Flexistipes sp.: one gene and its partner. The protein of the gene in region 1 binds, or shares a complex with, the protein of each later gene. Links are inferred from orthologs where the notes say so. Each region holds a gene or a part of one and is shown on either strand. Other genes may lie near its edges.

Region 1 (3,336 bases):
AAGTCATTAAGAACCTTGATGTAAAAAAAGATAAAATAGCTGTCTTCGCAGGCTCCGGCAACAACGGGGGAGACGGTATTACTTTGACCAGAAAGTGTTATGACGCCGGTTACAAGATTGATTTATATTTAACATCACCCCCGGAAAAACTTAAAGGAGACCCCCTTTTAAACTACAATATACTGCAATATTATCCAGTTCGCATCTTTAATGCCTTTGAAGACAAACTGCTTGAAGATTATGATATTATTGTGGACTCCATCTTCGGCACAGGTTTGACCAGACCGGTTGAGGGGAAATATAAGTCGCTGATAAAAAAATTAAACGAACTTCCCGGATTTAAAATCGCCATTGACATGCCTTCCGGCCTGGCGGGTAATACAAATGCAATCATCGGTGAATGTTTCCGCGCAGATGTTACTGTTACAATGTGCAGAGCCAAAATCCCTCACAAAATTTATCCGGCTAAAAAATTCTGCGGTAAAGTTGAAATTGTGGACATATCGATACCGGACTTTGCTGTGGCAAGTGTAAAACCTTATATATATGAAATTACAAAAAATAATATTGAAAAACTCAACAAAAGAGAGTCCGACAGCCATAAAGGGAAATTCGGGCATGCAGTTATAATAGGAGGCTCAGCAGGAAAAACGGGAGCCGCTCTTATGGCCTCAAAATCATGTGCAAAAGCCGGTGCCGGGCTCACAACAACCGTTATTCCTTCTGCTCTGAATCTTGCAGCAGAACTTGGGAATCCTGAAGTCATGAGCTTTCCTGCCGGCAGTGGAGATTATTTCAGGGAGAATGATGCAAAAGATGTAACAGAGTTTATAAATGACAAAACTGTTGCCGCAATAGGTCCGGGGATGGGCAGAAACGATAAAACTATAGAATTTATAAAGCAGATAATCGCAGCTACAAACCTGCCGCTGGTGATTGATGCAGACGGCTTATACGGACTCGACCAAGATGATTTTGAAAAACTAAGGTTCAGAAGCATAATCACACCACATATCGGTGAATTCGCACGAATCGTTAACAAAACCAACGAAGAAGTGATAAATAACAAATTAGAGTTGGTACGCGAATTTTCCACTAATTACGGCATCGTTACCGTTCTAAAGAGTGCTGACACAATTATCGGTATGCCGGATGAAACAACTTTTGTGTTGAACACCGGTACTCCGGCTCTGGCAAAAGGTGGAAGCGGAGACTGTCTGACAGGATTGATAACTTCTTTTGTAAGCCAGAACTGCACTTTTAAAAACTCAGCTGTTTACGGTGTATGGATTCTGGGCAAAACTGCCGAGCATTTAACAAAAACTTACAATGAAAGAACAGTACTTGTATCAGACTTAATAGATAATCTCTGGATAGAAATAAATGAATTATACAGAAACAACTAATGATATAAACGAGTTATCAGAAATTGTAGAGAAATATAAAGATAAACTCCTTGATAATATTATTTTACTCAACGGAGAATTAGGAGCAGGCAAAACAACATTTGTCAAAAAATTTGCCGAAGCCGTTTGTTCAAACTATACTGTCTCAAGTCCTACATTCACAATCATGCAGAAATATCAAACAACAGCAAATCCAATCTATCATTTTGATTTATACAGAATAGAGTCTATCGATGAGCTTGAAATGACCGGATTTTTCGAATATATAGAGTATCCCGGTACCATTTTTATCGAATGGGCAGAAAAATTTGACATCGGAAGTTTTTTGGATAATTTTATCACGATTAACATAAAGCAGCTGGAAGATGGAAAAAGGGAGTATTTTATAGAAATTTTTTAAAGGTAGTTGAGGTAGTTAACCTGTCCGTCTACTAAGGAGGGCACTGTTAGCAGAGATAGTTGCAAGAACCTCGAGTGCTGAACGTTGAACATTGAACCAAAACAAGGAGTTATTTATGGAGCCTCTTTTTTGCCCTTATTGCGGGGAAAAAAATCTGGAAGAACTGGATCCCACTGAAATAATGGTGGATGACGACCTTTGGATAATTTATCACTATGAATGTCAGGATTGTGCTGAAGTCTTTGACAAAATTTTATTAAGGGATCAAGATTTGATGGGTGACATTCTGGAGGATTCGGATGAAAACGAAGACGGGTTCTGGAGTTGATTTGCTGGAGGATTTCCTGGATGAAGATCTGAGCACTTTTAATATTATCCGTGAAGGTCTCGAAGATCTTAATCTTTACCTGGCCGAAATAGAAAAAATATCCAACAGGCTTAATTCAGATAAGGCTGAAAAAAATGATTTGATACTCACATATAAACTCAGTATCATAGAAAACAAATTATCCAAGCTGAATACTGTTTTATCAGAGAGAATAAGCAACTGTATCAGAGACAAAAGTAAACTTTCATAAGGAGAGGGAATGAGTAATCATGAGTTACCCACAAGAATAAAACCAAACGAATATGAGAAGAAGATTTATGATGAATGGCTTGAAAAAAATATTTTTCATGCTGACGAAAATTCTTCAAAACCACCCTACTCTATAGTTATCCCCCCTCCAAACGTGACAGGCTCTTTACATATGGGGCACGCTCTCAACAATACCCTGCAGGATATTCTGATCAGATTTTACAAACTTAACGGCTACGAAACTCTTTGGATGCCGGGAACAGATCATGCTGGTATTGCAACTCAAAATGTTGTTGAAAAACAGTTAGCCGAAAAAAATATATCAAGGCACGAAATCGGCAGGGAAAAATTTATAGCAAAAGTCTGGCAGTGGAGAGAGGAATCCGGAGGTCAGATAATAAATCAGTTAAAGAGGCTGGGTGCATCCTGTGACTGGGAAAGGGAACGTTTTACAATGGACAAAGGTCTTTCCCGGGCAGTGAGAAAGGTTTTCGTAACCCTTTATAATGAAGGGCTTATCTACAGATCCAACTATATTATCAACTGGTGTCCACGCTGCCATACTGCGCTAAGCGATTTAGAAGTTGAACACGAAGAAAAAGAAGGTGCTCTTTATTACATCAATTATGATGTTAAAGAAACGGGGGAGAAACTTCTTATAGCAACCACCAGACCTGAAACCATGCTCGGTGATTCAGGTGTGGCAGTAAATCCTAATGATGAAAGATACAGCCACCTTATCGGTAAAACAGCAATATTGCCTATTGTAGGAAGGGAAATGCCCATTGTGGGAGATGAATATGTGGACATGGAGTTCGGAACCGGAGCTTTAAAAATAACGCCAGCCCATGATCCCAACGATTTTGATATAGGAAGAAAACACGGTTTAAAAGAAATAAACATGATGGATGACTCCGGATATATTAATGAAAACGGTTCTTTATATAAAGGAA
Region 2 (3,336 bases), on another replicon or contig:
ATGTAACCGTTACGGACAATAAAACACTTGAAGATGACCTGCAGTTAAAATTTGCCGTTGATATGTTAAAAGGATTGATAATTTATGGCCAGGAAAAAGCAGCCAGGTAAAAAAAGAAAACCGCAAAACAGACGCAAAAAAAACAGCGGATTTAAAATCCCCCCTGTGATAATAGTGGGGGGGATTTTTTTGATAATGATTGGAATCATTGCTGCATCCATTATCAATATAAGACTGCAAAAACTTCAAACGGAATATTCCGGTAATAAGGACGCCACAGTAAAAGTTCAGTCTCCGGCTGAGATTGATAAAAAAATCAAACTTTTTTTGTACGACCACGAAATAAGTAAAGAAAGGGTTGTAAGTAAAAATATTAAAAATACGAGCGAAACTGATTATATTGAATATACAATTAGACTCAGTGAATATGAGTTGAGTTCTTTGAGGAACTCTTTGATAAATTTTTTCACCAAAAACAATTTTGACTTCAGTGAAGATGATGCTTTATTTTTCCACAAAACCGGTTTAAATATCACATTCAATTTAAAAACCACACCTATGAAAGAAAACTATACAGATAATTATGACATTAATAACGGTAATATCGATTATAAGGCAAATATGGCAATAATTTTGGATGATTCAGGGTATAATCTGGATTTGGCAGAAAAGGCTGCATCCATAAAATATCCGCTGACACTTTCCATTATTCCATATACACCTTATGACCGAGAAACTGCAGAAATTGCCAGAAAGCATGATAAAACCGTTTTTCTTCATCAGCCGATGCAGCCGAAATCATACCCGGATACAGAGCCCGGGAAAGGTGCCATTCTTTTGAATACACCCGAAACATTAATCAAAATACTGATTGATAAGAATGTGGAGCAAATAGGCAAAATTGACGGAGTGAACAATCACATGGGATCTGCACTGACAGAAAACAGACTGAAAATGAGAGAATCCCTGAAATACATAAATAAATATACAAATACCTTTGTGGACAGTCACACTTCAGCTGATACTGTAGCGTATAAAATATGTAAAGAAATGAAGATGAACTGCGGTATCAGTGAAAAATTTATTGATAACAGCGGAGACCTGAAATATATAAAAAACAAACTTATAGAAAGCGCCGAACTTGCACTCAAACAAAAAGAATTAATAGTAATCGGACACCTTAGACCCAAAACGGTAAATGCTCTGATCAAATTTCTCCCCGAGATAGAACAGATGGGGGTTAAAATAGTGCCCGTTGAAAAGGTTATACAGCAGTGATTTTTTTGGGAATTGAAACTTCGTGTGATGAAACCTCGGCAGCAGTTTATGATTCCGACAGCGGAATAAAATCCAGTGTAATATCTTCTCAGATTGATATCCATTCACGTTACGGAGGTGTGGTCCCGGAAATTGCTTCGAGAAACCACGCACTTAAAATAGAAACTGTTTTTTATGAAGCAATTGAGAAGGCTTTAATCTCTGTGAGTGATATTGACGCAGTAGGTGTAACAAGAGCTCCCGGTTTGATAGGTGCACTTTTTGTCGGTGTTTCTTTTGCCAAAGGACTTTCATATGCTTTAAAAATACCGTTGATTCCTGTCAACCACCTTTCGGCACATATAATTTCCGCCGAACTCACTCATCCGGAATTGGCACCCCCATACACAGGACTTATTATTTCAGGAGGGCATTCACATATTTACCAGGTGGACAAATCATATAACTTTCGTTTGTTTTCACACACTGTGGATGATGCTGCAGGGGAAGCCTTTGACAAGGTGGCAAAGATGATGGGGCTGGCTTATCCCGGAGGACCGGCCATCGAAAGCCTTTCACGAAAAGGCAACCCGGATGCTGTGAATTTTCCGGTTGCAATGAAAGCTCAAAACAACATGAGCTTCAGCGGACTGAAAACAGCTGTTATGAACTGTTTAAACCAAGGATATTTCACAAAGGCTGACATAGCTGCATCCTTTCAAAGTACACTGGTGCGAACACTTATAAATAAATCTCAAATAGCATTAAAACACTTCAATTCTGACAAACTTGTTATTTCCGGCGGCGTTGCCTGCAACGGATACCTCCGGGACAAATTTCACGAATATTTTAAAGACTCCTGCGACATTTATTTTCCTTCAAAATATCTTTGTACAGATAACGGCGATATGATATCCTATGCCGCATATAAATTTATGCATTTAAGAAAATTTTTAGATATAAAAGGTACCGCCAGAGACAATGAAAGCAGTATTAACACAATCATCTGATTTAAAAACCTTATTGAAAAAAGAACCCCTCGTTGCAGCACCTATGGCAGGGATAACAAACAGAAGTTTCCGTAAAATTCTGAGAAAATTCACAAACGGTCTTATTTACACTGAAATGGTATCAGTGGAAGGGCTAAAAAGGCAAATTGATAAAACAGTGGATTATATAAGGTTAACCCCTGAAGATAATCCCATAATTGTCCAGCTATTTGGCTTCAATGAAAATTCATTCCACGATGCTGTTAAAATAACAGAAGAAATTTCATCCCCCTATGGTTTTGACATCAATATGGGCTGCCCGGTGAAAAAAGTATTAAAAACCGGAGGAGGCTCAAATCTACTGAAAAACATAAAACAGGCTGAACGGATTATAAAAAATGCCAGAAAAGCGACAGAAAAAAAACTGACGGTTAAAATTCGTCTGGGATGGGACAGAGAAAATCTTGTCTTCAGGGAATTGATAAAGATGGCTGAGAATGAGGGTGTGGATGCAATATGCATTCATGCCAGGGCAAAATCTGAACTGTTCACAGGAGCGGTGGATTACAGGGCTTTAGAAACTGCTGCGGAACTGGCAAAAATACCTGTAATCGGAAACGGCAATGTCTGCGACCCCAGTGGATATAAAAGAATGTTGAATACCGGTGTCTCAGGGGTGATGATAGGAAGAGCGATTATGAAAACACCCTGGATTTTTCAGGCATTACGGGAAAATAAACATCCTGAAAACTTCCTCAGCAAACAAGAACTTTACAATCTTTTAATGGAGCTTAAAGATTTTGAAGCGGAGGAAAAAGGGGCTCACTATATAAATCTCCTGAAAAAATATGCTGTGTTTTTCTCCAAAAGCTCCCCGGGGGCATCCAACTTCAGAAACCGGCTTTACTCCACCGATAATGAAAAAGAATCATTAAAAATAATAGAAGAGTTTTTCAATTCAAACACATAGACTTTTACAAGTCTTTACGAGCATTGACAACGACGAAGCAATCTCATCTACAGGGAATGAGATCGCCACTGGCTTCCGCCCTCGCGATGACAGCATTGAGGCCTTGAGTAACTGCCTTAT

The links.
Region 2: the proteins of tsaE (region 1) and tsaD are in contact, whole or in part, in a crystal structure (PDB 6N9A), measured with the Thermotoga maritima proteins. The link is inferred for Flexistipes sp. from one-to-one orthologs. Residues at the interface, in WP_004082108.1 of Thermotoga maritima: Leu37, Gly38, Lys46, Lys57, Val59, Lys60, Ser61, Thr63, Phe64, Thr65, Leu66, Met67, Val69, Pro71, Tyr82, Arg83, Leu84, Asp86, Asp88, Phe89, Asp93, Ile128, Asp130, Glu131, Arg134; in WP_004082750.1 of Thermotoga maritima: Cys10, Asp11, Arg49, His50, Leu82, Gly84, Gly135, Gly136, Glu154, Thr155, Leu156, Asp157, Asp158, Ser159, Glu162, Asp165, Lys166, Arg169, Leu170, Tyr175, Lys213, Thr214, Leu217, Tyr218, Gln221, Arg222, Asn324.

Annotation. Positions count from the first base shown.
Region 1 is NZ_JAXKVW010000010.1:81,220-84,555, forward strand. What follows is about bases 96-3,094. They hold tsaE (tRNA (adenosine(37)-N6)-threonylcarbamoyltransferase complex ATPase subunit type 1 TsaE), read left to right. Parts: upstream 96-1,383; coding sequence 1,384-1,806; downstream 1,807-3,094. Other genes in these bases: UMU13_RS08140 (NAD(P)H-hydrate dehydratase), read left to right, coding at 96-1,406; UMU13_RS08150 (hypothetical protein), read left to right, coding at 1,922-2,134; UMU13_RS08155 (hypothetical protein), read left to right, coding at 2,106-2,384; UMU13_RS08160 (valine--tRNA ligase), read left to right, coding at 2,394-3,094. In the rest of the region: more of UMU13_RS08140, read left to right, coding at 1-95; more of UMU13_RS08160, read left to right, coding at 3,095-3,336. UniProt on the Escherichia coli protein: Required for the formation of a threonylcarbamoyl group on adenosine at position 37 (t(6)A37) in tRNAs that read codons beginning with adenine.
Region 2 is NZ_JAXKVW010000008.1:46,228-49,563, reverse strand. What follows is about bases 272-3,270. They hold tsaD (tRNA (adenosine(37)-N6)-threonylcarbamoyltransferase complex transferase subunit TsaD), read left to right. Parts: upstream 272-1,274; coding sequence 1,275-2,267; downstream 2,268-3,270. Other genes in these bases: UMU13_RS06920 (tRNA dihydrouridine synthase), read left to right, coding at 2,239-3,216; UMU13_RS06930 (divergent polysaccharide deacetylase family protein), read left to right, coding at 272-1,278. Also shown: UMU13_RS06935 (S41 family peptidase), read left to right, coding at 1-110; more of UMU13_RS06930, read left to right, coding at 85-271.